DNA from 3 places in the Colwellia sp. BRX10-1 genome. Region 1 is predicted to be linked to each of the others. Evidence: predicted binding sites of a transcription regulator. Region 1 holds the regulator's gene; each other region holds the start of a gene.
What was found. The regulator sigma-54, encoded in region 1, starts transcription at its own class of promoters, with help from an activator protein. The targets are predictions, from matches to a motif close to GTTGGCACGNNNNTNGNNT.
Positions count from the first base shown of each region.

Region 2: H4J75_RS07090 (P-II family nitrogen regulator) is a predicted target of sigma-54. The motif match lies at 3,564-3,582, and genes of this name have one in related genera.
Region 3: H4J75_RS00540 (PAS domain-containing sensor histidine kinase) is a predicted target of sigma-54. The motif match lies at 3,524-3,542, and genes of this name have one in related genera.

Region 1 is NZ_JACGWC010000001.1:446,220-451,042, forward strand. Features, by position in the region: gene lptB (LPS export ABC transporter ATP-binding protein) at 1-293, shown strand, start outside; gene H4J75_RS01995 (RNA polymerase factor sigma-54) at 373-1,881, shown strand; gene hpf (ribosome hibernation promoting factor) at 1,905-2,192, shown strand; gene ptsN (PTS IIA-like nitrogen regulatory protein PtsN) at 2,238-2,693, shown strand; gene rapZ (RNase adapter RapZ) at 2,725-3,579, shown strand; gene H4J75_RS02015 (HPr family phosphocarrier protein) at 3,593-3,868, shown strand; gene mgtE (magnesium transporter) at 3,988-4,823, shown strand, end outside.
Region 2 is NZ_JACGWC010000006.1:2,848-7,670, reverse strand. Features, by position in the region: gene argR (transcriptional regulator ArgR) at 210-683, shown strand; gene H4J75_RS07100 (Dyp-type peroxidase) at 735-1,658, opposite strand; gene H4J75_RS07095 (ammonium transporter) at 1,921-3,180, opposite strand; gene H4J75_RS07090 (P-II family nitrogen regulator) at 3,191-3,529, opposite strand; gene H4J75_RS07085 (HDOD domain-containing protein) at 3,961-4,806, opposite strand.
Region 3 is NZ_JACGWC010000001.1:119,551-124,373, reverse strand. Features, by position in the region: gene H4J75_RS00560 (flagellar protein FliT) at 129-518, opposite strand; gene fliS (flagellar export chaperone FliS) at 518-916, opposite strand; gene H4J75_RS00550 (hypothetical protein) at 1,008-1,292, opposite strand; gene H4J75_RS00545 (sigma-54 dependent transcriptional regulator) at 1,861-3,330, shown strand; gene H4J75_RS00540 (PAS domain-containing sensor histidine kinase) at 3,577-4,764, shown strand; gene H4J75_RS00535 (sigma-54 dependent transcriptional regulator) at 4,751-4,823, shown strand, end outside.

The DNA of each region.
Region 1 (4,823 bases):
GAGTAGAAATTGCTCGCGCATTAGCTGCTGAACCAAAATTTATTTTATTAGATGAACCTTTTGCTGGTGTTGACCCAATTTCAGTAGGTGATATTAAAAAAATTATTCTACACTTAAAAGAACGTGGCATTGGTGTGTTGATCACTGATCACAATGTACGTGAAACTCTCGATGTATGTGAACATGCGTATATTGTTAGTCATGGTGAACTTATTGCAGAAGGTACTGCAGATCAAATTCTTGCAAATCAACACGTAAGAGATGTATACCTTGGTGAACAATTCACGCTATAGTAGTCAGTAAATGAATAGTATCTTCGTATGAAAAAAACGAAAATATCCCATTAAAAATAATAGGAAGTTAATGACCTAAATGCGCCCTACTCTACAACTCCGCATAGGACAACAATTAACCATGACGCCACAGTTGCAGCAAGCAATCAAATTGCTGCAACTGTCTACGTTAGAGCTTCAACAAGAAATTCAGGAAGCCTTAGAAAGTAATCCATTATTAGAAATGGATGAGTCTTCAAATAATCCCGAAGATAAAAGTACTGACAACCTTGAAGAAGCTCACACTGCCGGTACTGGTGACGTTAAAGAAGCCCCTGCTTCTGATGGTAGCGAAGACGCTACGCCTACCATTGATGAAATCACCACCACTGAAGCCATGGACAAGAACGATATCCCTGAAGAATTAAACATGGATACCACTTGGGATGATAACTACACGGCTGGTGCAGCAAGTTCAAGCTCAGGCCCAGCTTCAGAAGATTATACTTACCAAGGCGAGACTCAAGACTCCATTCAAGATCATTTGCGCTGGCAAATGGAATTAAGCCCTTTTACCGAAACAGACCGCGCTATAGCGACAGCAATTATTGATGCTGTTGATGACGCCGGTTACTTAACGGTATCTAGTGAAGACATTTTAGAAAGTGTTGCCATTGAAGGAGTAGAGCTTGATGAAATTGAGGTGGTACTAAAACGTATTAACCTCTTTGATCCTGTCGGTGTCGCTGCTCGTTCTATTTCAGAATGTTTAATCATTCAACTTAATCAATTTGACCCCGCTACACCTTGGTTAGCAGAAAGTAAGTTAGTTTTGCGTGACCATATTAATCTACTGGGTAGCCGAGACTATCGTACATTAATGCGTAAAACTCGACTGAAAGAAGAGCAACTGCGCGAAGTGGTGCGCCTTATTCAATCACTTGATCCTAGACCAGGCGATAGTGTGATGAAGAGTGACGATCAGTATGTTATTCCTGATGTTTCTGTTGAAAAGAAAAATGGCCGTTGGGTGGTCGAATTAAATCCTGATACTGCGCCAAAACTTTCGGTGAATCAGCAATATGCTTCGATGTCACGTTCGATGAAGTCGACAGCTGACACACAATTTATTCGCTCAAATTTACAAGAAGCTAAATGGTTTATTAAAAGCTTAGAAAGCCGTAATGATACCTTATTAAAAGTGTCAAACTGTATTGTGCAACGTCAAATTGGCTTTTTTGAACATGGTAATGAAGCCATGCGTCCAATGGTTTTAAATGATATTGCCGAAGCTGTCGATATGCATGAATCAACCATTTCACGAGTGACGACACAAAAGTATATGCATACGCCACGTGGAATTTTCGAACTGAAGTTTTTCTTCTCAAGCCATGTTGGCACCGAAAGCGGTGGCGAATGTTCATCAACAGCTATTCGTGCATTAATCAAAAAATTTGTTGCTGCCGAAATCCCAGCAAAACCACTTAGTGATAGTAAAATGGCTGATTTATTAGCCGATCAAGGGATAAATGTAGCTCGACGTACCATAGCAAAATATCGAGAGTCACTTTCTATTCCACCTTCTAACCAACGAAAAAGTTTACTTTAACGAAAAGATGAGGAATTAAGCTTATGCAAATTAATCTTTCTGGCCACCATGTTGACATTACCGAAGCTTTACGAGAAAACGTCACGACTAAGATGGCAAAATTAAGCCGACATTTTGATCATATCAATAATGTTCATGTTGTTCTCACCGTTGAAAAATCAAATCAAATTGCTGAAGCGACTGTTCACGTTAGTGGCTCTGATTTACATGCAAAAGCTGAAAATGCTGACATGTATGCCTCTATTGATAGTCTTGTTGTTAAGCTTGACCGGCAAATATTGAAGTACAAAGGTAAAACGAATCAGCATTAATGCTGTTTATCGCCTGTTCACTCACCAAAGAATCTAAGTAGTATAATGAAGTTGCAAGATATCCTTACCCTTGATTGCACCCTGTGTGCGATTAAGGGTACAAGCAAAAAAAAACTCCTTGAAATAATTAGCACAACTGCGGCAAAAAAATTCGACAATATTGATACTCATCAATTATTCGAAAGCTTAATGGCGCGTGAAAAGGTTGGCTCTACCGGCATAGGAAATGGCATTGCGATTCCTCATGGTCGATTAACTAACACGTCACAAGTTATTGCTGTATTGCTGACCAGTGAACAAGCCGTTGAATTTGATGCGATAGACAACCGTGCTGTCGATATTATTATTGCGTTATTTGTCCCCGAAGAAAACTGCCAACAACATTTAGATACCTTACAAAGTATTGCGCAAATATTTAGTACTAAACAGTTCGCAAAGCAAGTAAGAAAATGCCAAAATTCGCAAGAGCTTTTTACTTTAATAAAGCATGCTAAACGTTAATAAAATCTAATAATAATCCAGGAAAACTCAAATGAAACTCTTGATAGTCAGTGGTCGCTCAGGGTCAGGTAAAAGTGTCGCCTTACGTGTACTCGAAGATTTAGGCTACTACTGTGTCGATAATATTCCGGTGAATTTATTGCCTGCATTAGCACATACCGTTATTAATGATTACGACAAGGTAGCGGTTAGTTTAGATGTACGTAACTTACCCAATGATCCTAATGACGTTTCAGAAATATTAGATTATCTACCAAAAACAGTAAAACTCGATATTCTGTATTTAGATGCTGATGACTCTGATCTTATTCGACGTTTTAGTGAAACGCGTCGTTTACATCCTTTGATTAAACAAAATATCCCACTCGACCAAGCCATCTCTTTAGAGAAAAAGCTGCTTGAGCCTATTTCCACGCGTGCGGGTTTGTATATTAATACCAGTCAGTTATCACCTCATCAATTATCTGATTTAGTGCGTGAGCGAATTTTGGGCAAAACCTCGGCATCTATGGTGGTGGTGTTTGAATCTTTTGGCTTTAAACACGGTGTACCACAAGACGCAGATTATGTTTTTGATGCACGTTTTCTGCCTAACCCTTTTTGGGAAACAGACTTAAAAGGTTTTACCGGTTTAGATCAACCCGTGCGAGACTTTCTTGCTAGCCAACCGATTGTCACTAAATTTATCTGGCAAATTAACAGTTTTATGATGACATGGTTACCCCACTTAGAAAGAAACAATCGCAGCTATATTACTATCGCCATTGGTTGTACGGGTGGAAAACACCGATCGGTTTATATTGCAGAAATATTAGCAAACAATCTTAGAAAAGAACGCGAAGATGTCCAGTCTCATCATCGCGACATTAAAATACAAAGCACTTAATAACGGTCACTGTATGCCAAAATATAATAAATCATTAACCATTAGCAATAAACTGGGATTACATGCACGTGCTGCCACTAAACTTGCCCAGTTAAGCCAAAAGCTTAATGCTAACGTTACTATTTGCTTAGAGGGCAAAGAAGCTGATGCCAGTAGTATTATGGGGTTAATGTTACTGGCCGGTGGCTTTGGAAAAACCGTAGAGGTTATTACCCAAGGAGAAGATGCTCAACAAGCACTTGACGATGTATGCCAGTTATTTTCTGATAAATTTGATGAAGACGAATGATAAAAAGACTGAATAAAAAATAAAGTTACGTTATCATTCATTACAACACCTTAGCCAGCGCATCTTGACTAAGATATAAACAATATAATTTTCGTATTACTGCGGCACAGGAAAACTTTATGCCGGAAATATCAGAGCAACAACAAAATCATCAACGCCTGCAACAAGTCAATAAAGCACTTGGTAGCGGTATGTTTGTGCACGTTCGAAAATTACTACAGAACATGCCAGCTTATGATATTGCTTTAATATTAGAGTCATCTCACCCGAAAAGTCGTGCCGTTTTATGGCAACTTATCGATGCTGATAATCACGGTGAAGTACTTGAAGAACTCAATGAGGAAGTTCGAAAAGGTATTTTAAAAACTATCCGCCCTGAAAAATTAGCCGCCGTTGCTGAAGGCATGGATGTTGATGATTTAGCTGAAGTTTTACGTACTCTACCCGATAGTGTTTATCAAGAAGTATTAAGTGCTATGGACTCGCAAGACCGAGGTCGAGTCGAAGCCGCGTTATCATTTGAAGAAGATACCGCTGGCGGTATCATGAATACCGATACCATAACAATTCGTCCCGATGTAACGGTTGATGTGGTATTGCGCTATTTGCGCTTACGGGGTGATTTACCTGAAGCGACCGATTCTTTTTATGTTGTTGATGGTAAGAATCACTTTATTGGCGCCGTTTCTCTAGCGGCGATCATTACCGCTAAACCTGAAATTATCGTCTCAACACTCATTGATAAAGATATTGAAGCAATTCAAGTGCATTTGTCTGATAGTGACGTAGCGCAACTCTTTGAAAAATTTGATTGGTTCTCTGCACCAGTTATTGATGATGAAGGCCGTTTGCTTGGTCGTATCACGATAGACGATGTTATTGATATTATTCGTGAGGATGCCGAACATTCAATGATGAGTATGGCGGGCTTAGATGGAGAGGCAGATACCTTTGC
Region 2 (4,823 bases), on a different contig from region 1:
TTAAAGAATATTTGAGTAAATACGTAAATTTTCGTGCCCAAAAGATATAGCATCGGCCACTAAAAAACAATTAATATTAAACTATATATGGCATTAGGATACCGTATAATACTTTTAATGAAATAATACTTAGGTCTTACTTCCTCATCATTAAGAATTTAAGATTAAAAAAAGTGTAGTAGAAAAATAACAAAGAGTACCGTTAAATTATGACAGTTTCACAAAAACAAGAAGCATTAACACAAGCTTTTAAAGATTTATTAAAGCAAGAGCAGTTTGGTTCTCAAGGCGATATAGTTGATGCGTTGAAGAAACAAGGTTTCGATAATATCAGCCAGTCAAAGGTTTCACGTATGCTCAGTAAATATGGCGCAGTTCGCACCCGCAACGCTCGCCAAGAAATGGTTTATTGTTTACCAGCTGAACTAGGCGTTCCCACAGCGAAAAGCCCTTTACGCCAACTAGTGATAGATATTGAATACAATGAAGTCATGATTATTGTTAGAACAAGCCCCGGCGCTGCCCAGTTAATCGCTCGCTTACTTGATAGCTTAAGTAAAAGCGATGGAGTACTGGGTACGATTGCCGGTGATGATACTATTTTTATTGCCCCAACCCATGTTGGACAAATAAAAGAAACCATTGCTAAATTAGAGTTACTTTTTTCAAGAAACTTAAATTAAGCTGAGTTCGAAGACAGTGAGCCATAGTAACATCGCGATTTTACCGGTTTATTAAAGTGCCAACTTAGCTAAAAAATTCAAACTTGGTGCAAAAAAAGATGCGCCAGTTTCTGCTTGGGTATATTTAAGTAGATGATCAAAATGACCATGAGCATCACTTTGAATCATGGCTTTTAACATCATCTCAAATGGCTCAGGCGAGCGGCAATAAGAAACAAAAAACAAGCCCTGTAACTTCATATCACCATACGGCATACTTTGTCGTACTATTTCGATAGCGTTACCGTCTTCGTCTTTAAGGTTTACTCGCTTAGTATGCGCGGTCGCTGGTTTATTTTCATTGGAATATTCTTCATTATCCAGTTTTGTTCGTCCAAAAATATCTTCTTGGTCTTTAACCTTTAAGTTATCCCATAAGTTCAAGTTATGGCGATAACGTTGAATATGTAAATAACTGCCTGCTGCAAACTCTTCACTCTCTTCATTCGCAATTAGCGCAACTTTGCGGCGGTGTGAACCTTGTGGGTTTTCTGTGCCATCGACAAAACCCGTTAAATCACGACCATCAAGAAACCTAAAGGCACGCACTTGCTCAGCCAGTTCAACGCTGTTGGCTAATAAAGCACAAACCTTGGTACTAACAATATGATTAACGTCTGCACGGTCGCTTCTTATTTCGATATAAAGATCATAACTATCAGCCGGAGCTGCGCGATCATCACATTCAAGCGCGGAAAAAGGCTTTAAATTTTTAGGTCTTCCTTGTGGATACAACTCATCCCAATAGTTAGCACCGATAGCAATAACACCAGCTAAGTTAGATTCTGAAAAACGATCTGCGTAATGATCGAATAAGGCAGGTAATCGAGAAAGTGCGTGACGAACATGAGCATTTTTATCATCTAAAACATTAAACATCAGATAATAACCGTGCAAACTAGGTTCTGCGCAAATACCGAATTGTTCTCTTGCCATCAAAATTCCCAAAAATGTAATGTATATTAATATTTCAATTTTACACAGTTTCTTAAAATTCACAGTAAATCATTTACGATAATAAAATAAGATAAAACCGTGTTGCTTTTTACAGCTATGCCAACGCACTTTTATTAGTATGGGCGCAAGTACTGATAATTTCTGTGCAGCTAAAAGTATTAGCCTTTATCTTGTACATAAAAAAACAGCCCTGAGGCTGTTTTATGATTTATCTTGTTAATATAGATAACACTAGTTGGTATTAAGTAAACTCAGGGTAAGCTTCCATACCACAATCTGATTTATCCATACCTTGATACTCTTCTTCTTCAGTTACACGAATACCCATAACTTTCTTAAGTACATACCAGACCACAAAACTTGCACTAAATACCCAGACAAAGATGGTTGCTGCACCGATTAATTGTCCACTAAAGCTTGAAGCAGGGTTAGTAAGAGGAACAAGCAGTAAACCAAACAAACCAACGACACCATGTACTGAGATAGCACCGACTGGATCATCTATTTTCAGTTTATCTAAACCAACCACTGACAAGACAACGATGACACCAGCGACCATACCAAACAAGGTTGCTTGCAATGCCGTGGGTGTTGAAGGCTCAGCAGTAATAGCGACTAATCCCGCTAATGCCCCGTTTAATGTCATGGTTAAATCTGCTTTTTTAAATAGTAATTTCGCAAAAATTAACGCGGCGATAGCGCCACCAGCGGCCGCTGCATTGGTATTTAAAAAGACCATAGCAACTGAATGTGAACTGTTGATATCGGCAAGCTTTAAAACTGAACCACCGTTAAAGCCAAACCAACCCATCCATAAAATAAATGTGCCTAATGTCGCCATAGGTAAGTTAGCACCTGGAATGGCATTAATACGACCATCTGCTCCATATTTACCCTTACGTGCGCCAAGTAACAAGACACCCGCTAATGCTGCTGATGCACCTGCCATGTGGACAATACCCGAGCCAGCAAAATCAGAAAAGCCTAAGTCACCTAGGGTGTACAAACCAAAGACAGCATTACCGCCCCAAGTCCAGCTACCTTCAAGTGGATAAATAACGGCAGTTAACACAACGGTAAAAATAAGGAATGCCCATAATTTCATGCGTTCAGCGACGGCACCAGAAACAATCGACATCGCTGTTGCAACAAAGACCACTTGAAAGAAGAAATCAGACGCTTTGGAGTATATAGCTCCGCCATTAAAACCATCTTCACGGCCAGAAAATTCTTTTAATACCGCATCAGCATCGATTGTTTCGATGCCAGATAAGAAGAAACCACCACCGTACATAATTTCGTAACCGCAGGCCAAATACATCATGCAAGCAATAGCATAAAGCGCGACGTTTTTAGTCAAAATTTCTGTGGTATTTTTTGCACGCACTAAACCGGCTTCTAACATAGAGAAACCCGCGGCCATCCACATAACAAGAGCACCACATATCAAGAAATAGAAAGTGTCCATTGCATACTGTAATTGAAAAATATTTTGTTCCATGATTTACCCCTTAAATAGCTTCAACATCTTGCTCACCAGTACGAATACGTACAGCTTGCTGTAAGTCATAGACAAATATTTTACCATCGCCAATTTTACCTGTGTGCGCCGACTCGGTAATTGCTTTGACTAAGCGTTCAACAACATCATCATTGACAGCAATTTCAAGTTTCACTTTCGGTAAAAAGTCCACTTGATACTCAGCACCACGATACAGTTCGGTATGACCTTTTTGTCGTCCAAAACCTTTTACTTCACTGACGGTTAGTCCTTCAACACCAATTTCAGAAATTGCTTCTCTGACATCATCCAGTTTGAAAGGTTTTATTATTGCGTTAACCATTTTCATTATGTTTAGCCTTATTTATGATTTGTACATAACAATACAAATGTTATGCCAAAGACTAAAATACTTAATATTCATAAGGTTAAGATTAACAATAAAAAAAAGGCTATTTAAAAGCACTTCGTTGGTGCATGAAATTTTATCAATGACAGTAATTGGTGCATGATTTAATTAGCATGCAAGGAAGTCCCGTTTGTTAAATAAAACTATTAGCGGTGTTAGGCAAGGAAAGGTTAATTAGCAAGGATGGCAAAGACAGTTCTGCTATCTGAGAGGTTTATTACTCGGTGACAACTCATGATTAATGAGTGTATTAGCTGCGCAGACAAGGTAAGTGCAATAAAAATTGAGATGAGGTTAGCTCAGCAAAGAAAAGCTATTGCTAAATAGATCACTGCCCTCACCCACAGTTATTATATCAAAAGATATAGCGGTTAATAAAGCATAGAGGCACTTGGGTTAAGTACAGCAAGGATACTTAAACGTTCCATATCACAGAAGTCGCTGGCATCACGCAACAGCTCTTGTTGCACTGATAACGCATCGAGTTTTTCATCACTAATGACATCGGCTTGGCAATGACTTTTGCATTGGTGGTTCAGTGTCATTATTCGTTTAGCAATATAAAGTAACTTAGTTTCGTCGGTACTATGTTGAAACTCCTCTTCATCTTGATAACGTATAGGTTCAATCAAGCTGTAAGGAAGTTGCCATTGTTTTAATAATTCAGCGGTAATGTCAGCGTAGGAAAAACCCAGTGTTTGTAGTTGTTTAGTCCAAGGCAATTCATCTGAATTAATATGCTTACATTGTTCTACTTTTTCAGGCATAAATTGATGTATGACTAATTCGCCTAAATTATGCAGCAAACCTAAAATAAATAATCGTTCCGCATTAGGTACGTTTAGTTTAGTGCCTAAAAATTTAACCGTTAATGCACAGTCAACACTACGCTCCCAAAAGTCATCTAAATATTCGGGACTGGCTTTTAGTTTTCTAAAGGCATCAGTGGTAAAATAAGCAATAACTAAGTTGTAAACTTCGGTAATACCCAAGATTAAAACCGCTTTAGAAATAGTGTCTATTTTACCAGGATAGTTAAAAAAAGAGCTATTTGAGAGCTTTAAAATAGTCGCTGACAAGGCGGGATCAAGTAAAATGACATCCGCTATATCATCAATAGTTGATGATTCGTTATCAATTAACTCTTTAATGCGGATAAAAGAATCCGACAATACAAATATTTCACTCGCCTGTTCGGCGTATTCAACAGCATTCATAACAAAAATCCTAACAA
Region 3 (4,823 bases), 330 kb from region 1:
TAGTTGTGTTTATTTGAAAATTAAACGTTTTCGTAATGTAGGAGGATATACTTAGCAGTGAACACCAATAAATAAGGTGTTAACTTGCCCGTGTGACTTTGTAAGTGATTGATATTTATTTGATTTACTTATGGTTGATTAGTGTTTTTGATAAGGTTTTGATAAGATTTTGATACTTTTTTACTCTTTTTTAAGTTTAATACTTGCTCAGCTATTTCTTGTTTACAGCTTGCAGAATTGGTTGTTAACTCACTATCAAGGGTAAGCATCTCTTGTAGAAGAGACATGTGTGAACTTATATCTTCACTAGTGTTCTGTTCAAATAAGTTAGTGATTAATATTTGTCTAGCGGTCACTAGGTCAGTTAACTCTTCATTTGAGGGCTGTTCTTCAGTACTTTCTAAAGAGGATTCATTTTGAGTGGGCTGTAGACTTGTCTGTACTGATAGTATACGCGACAAGAGTTGTCGCGATATATCATTTATTTGTTCAATAAAACGTTTAGTGTTATTTGGCACTAAAAACTAACCTTACCCTGGCTTTCTACAGGAATGGAGTCCCAGCCAGACTTAATAGGCAATAATATTTGGATAACCTCCTCTAGCTTATCGGGGTCATTGTTAGTGCTAGCAACTAATAACTGTTCTGAACAATATTTATAAAGTGAAGCTAAGTTTTCTGAAACTTCACCACCTTGTTTAAAATCAAGAGAGCCCTCTAAAACACCAATAATAGCGATAGCGTTTGATAGTTCAGTGCCTTTTTTTTCAAAATTATTTTGTGAAATTGCGCCTTTAGCGGTAGCGATATTACCTAATAATTTTTGAAATAGCATAGCAACTAATTGATAAGGTGATGCCTGCTGAGCAGTACTTTTATTGGTTTGATGATACTTTTTAAGTGAAGCGTGTGTCATAGACACCTCCTCGTTAGCTATACCTTCAGTATAGAAAACTTGTAGAATTGAAACAATAGCTATAGTTGATAACTTTAAAAACTTAGCTAATTTAAACCAATGGCTGGTTATTTACGGTGACAGCAAAGCCTTCATTTTGTGCTTTTTGATAAGCCTTTAATAACACATCATGAGTTATATCTTCTTTATTATTTAAGACACCGTTGCTTATTACTTCAATATTATCCCAACCGCGAGTGACTAAATACTCTTCTATTTGCGTGATTTGTTGTTCAAAAGGCATTTCTTTTGAAAACATATTAAACTCGTGACGGGTTCCTTTAGTAAACTCTTTATTATCATGCATTAATTCAGCAGTGCCATTTATGATCAACATCTGATTTCCTATTTTTAAGATATGGTTATTGATAAATATGACCATGCTTTTATTATGCCAAACTTGTTGATTTATTAGTTTGTTACTGTTTTTAAAGTTAAGTCATTGAAGTTAAGTTAAAAATAAAAAATATTTTTTACTGCTCTTTCCGCATTAAAATTGAAAAGTGATTATTTATATTGATTACAACTTTTTGACACTAGTATTCGCTTAACAATTTTAAATATTAATTCTGTTGCATTATTTATTTTTTATCTGTAGTTGTTCTTACACAATAAGCTTGCCATATTTGTATTTATAGGAACCATAGCGCTCTGCTATTAACAAATTATCTTAGAGTATTTATCGGTAAATTTTTATTTATCTTTAGACATTTTATATTTATATGAAGATAGCGATATCTATCGTTAAGTTAGAATCTGCTATCTGACTTGATTTATCGAGTAAAAAAATATCTATACTATTCAAGTCAATTTTATGACGTTACAGTGTCAATTTATTGTTGCTTATTTACTATATCTCGCTAGAATAAAATTATAGATAACAAAAATATGGTTTTATTAGATATATGCAGGGTCAAAAACATGTACTTGTCGTTGATAACGACATTGCCAGACGCGATCAAATAGCGACCGTATTATCATTTGTCGGTGAACATTTTTATGTGTGTCCTGAAGATGATATTGAGCAGTATTTTAAAGAAACTGATAATATTCTTACGGTGGTTTTGTGTGGCAAGGTCAGTGACTTACTGGTCGATTTTGTTAAAAAACACCCTGAAACACCTTTTATCCTCCATGATGTACTCGACGCGACTTTATTAAGTGGTGCTGTTAATGTTTTAGGCAGTTTAGCTGTGCCTTTAAATTATGCTCAGCTTACCGAGCAAGTACACCACTGTCATCAATACCATAACCAATTACCCTCAAAGCGAAATCACAACGGTCCTAATTTGTTATTCCGCTCTTTGGTGGGCGCCAGTGAACCTATGTTACAAGTGCGCTTTTTAATTGAACAAGTGGCTAGTACGCAAGCGAGTGTCTTGGTTTTAGGTGAATCAGGTACGGGTAAAGAAGTTGTGGCACGTAATATTCATAATTTATCTGACCGCGCTAAGGGGCCTTTTGTTCCGGTTAACTGTGGCGCTATACCCGGTGAATTATTGGAAAGTGAATTATTTGGTCATGAAAAAGGTGCCTTTACGGGCGCTATTTCTACCCGTAAAGGTCGTTTTGAAATGGCTGAGGGTGGCACGTTATTTCTTGATGAAATAGGTGATATGCCTCAACCCATGCAAGTGAAGCTACTTCGTGTTCTGCAAGAACGTACTTTTGAGCGTGTCGGTGGCGCCAAGAGTATTAAAACCAATGTGCGTATTATTGCTGCAACCCATCAGCACTTAGAAGATATGATCACCGCGGGCACATTCCGCGAAGATTTATTCTATCGTCTTAATGTTTTTCCTATTGAAACACCGGCATTACGTGATAGAAAAGAAGATATTCCATTACTGATTAAAGAACTTATTTCTCGTTTTGAAGCAGAGCAAGGACAAAGTGTTCGTTTTACTGAGCAAGCGATTGAATCTTTAAAATTACATGCTTGGGCAGGTAATGTTCGAGAATTATCTAACTTAATTGAACGTATGATCATTATGTTTGCTGAGCAAGTGGTTAATGTCAGTGAATTACCAGCAAAGTATCGTCATATTGATGTTGAAGAGTATCAACCTGAATACCCTGATGAGTTGCAAGAACGTGATGCGATAAATGAGCTATTTTCTGGCTTTGATTATGATGACGAAGAAGATACCAGTAGTTTTGCTGACCAACCAGAAGAAGCATCTGTGGTTGATGTTTTGCCAAACGATGGCTTGAATTTAAAAGAATACTTAGCGGACCTTGAAGTGTCGATGATAAACCAAGCACTTGAGAAAAATGACTGGGTTGTTGCACGCTCGGCAGAATTATTAGGGATGCGTCGAACCACATTAGTTGAAAAAATGCGTAAGTATAACTTACAAAAAAACACTAACTAATATCCTACGTTAACCAAATGTATTGATTGTTATATCCGTTATTACACCAGCCGTTGTACTGGAAAGTATCGCGAGGGTTAGCGTCTTTATCTTTGGTTGAACTGAATATTCTTGGACAGTAAAGCCAAATATTTGACGGCAAGAATTGCTCTAAAAATCGCTTCTAACATCATGTAAATTAATATAAAACCTCTTTGGCATAATTAATGCTTTATTCAGTTGGTATTTTTAAATTGAGTAAAGTATATGGCCGTTGCAGTTTCACATTCATCAGCATCTTCTAAATTGTCTACACCCATTCATTGTGTGGAAGATAATCTGTTTCATAAAGCTAAATTTGCTTTTACTCCGCAGTCATTTGCCCATAGCGATACGTTAGAAAGTGAAGCATACCGTGGCGAGCTATCGTTACTTCGTCAAAAGTCTAATCAACTTGAGCAAATTATTGATGTTATGCCGACCGGGATGATAATGCTTGATGGTAACGGTATTGTTATTAAAACCAATAAAATTGCTAGTTTGTTACTCGATGAACCGATTCTTGGTCAAGCTTGGTTTGATGTTATTAAACGCTCGTTTAAACCTCGTGCCGACGATTGGCATGAAGTGTCATTGAAAGACGGCCGCCGGGTTAAATTAGAAATTACTGCTTTAGGTGATCAACCTGGCCAGTTAATTATGATCACTGATTTGACCGAAACGCGTTTATTACAAGATAAGCTTAGCCATATGCAGCGTTTATCGTCATTAGGTCATTTGGTTTCAAAGCTTGCTCATCAAATTCGCACACCACTTTCTGCCGCTATGTTATATGGCGCAAATTTAAAAAATAAAAAGCTTTCTTCAGACGATCGAAGTAGCTTTCAAGACAAATTAATGGCGCGCTTGCACGACTTAGAACAGCAAGTAAACGATATGTTGTTGTTTTCAAAAAGTGGCAAGCAAAAAGTTGTTGAACCACTTTCAATTAATAAATTGATTACCCATTCAGTTAACGCCGTAGAAGCATTAATTGTTCAGGCCAAAGCGAAAGTAAACATTAAGCTTTGTGATGATGATTGCCAAATCTTAGGTAATAAACGTGCGTTAAGCGGTGCTATTGAAAACTTAATTCACAACAGTTTACAAGTTATTAAGCAGGGTGCGGAGATATCCATTACCACCTACTGCCAAAATGAATACGCTTACATTAGTGTACAAGATAATGGTCAAGGTATTAGTGAAGAGCTTGCCAATAAAATTTTTGAACCTTTTTATACATCAAGGGCACAGGGAACCGGCTTAGGTTTAGCGGTGGTAAAGTCAGTTGCTAAGGCTCATCAAGGCGATGTTCGCTTAGTGAGTAAGCCAGGAGAGGGCGCGCACTTTTGTATTCACTTACCTATTTTAGACACAAACAATGTTAACGGGGAGAACACTAATGAATCAAAGTAAAATATTAGTTGTTGAAGATGATGCAGGATTACGTGAAGCCCTGATGGATACTTTAAAGT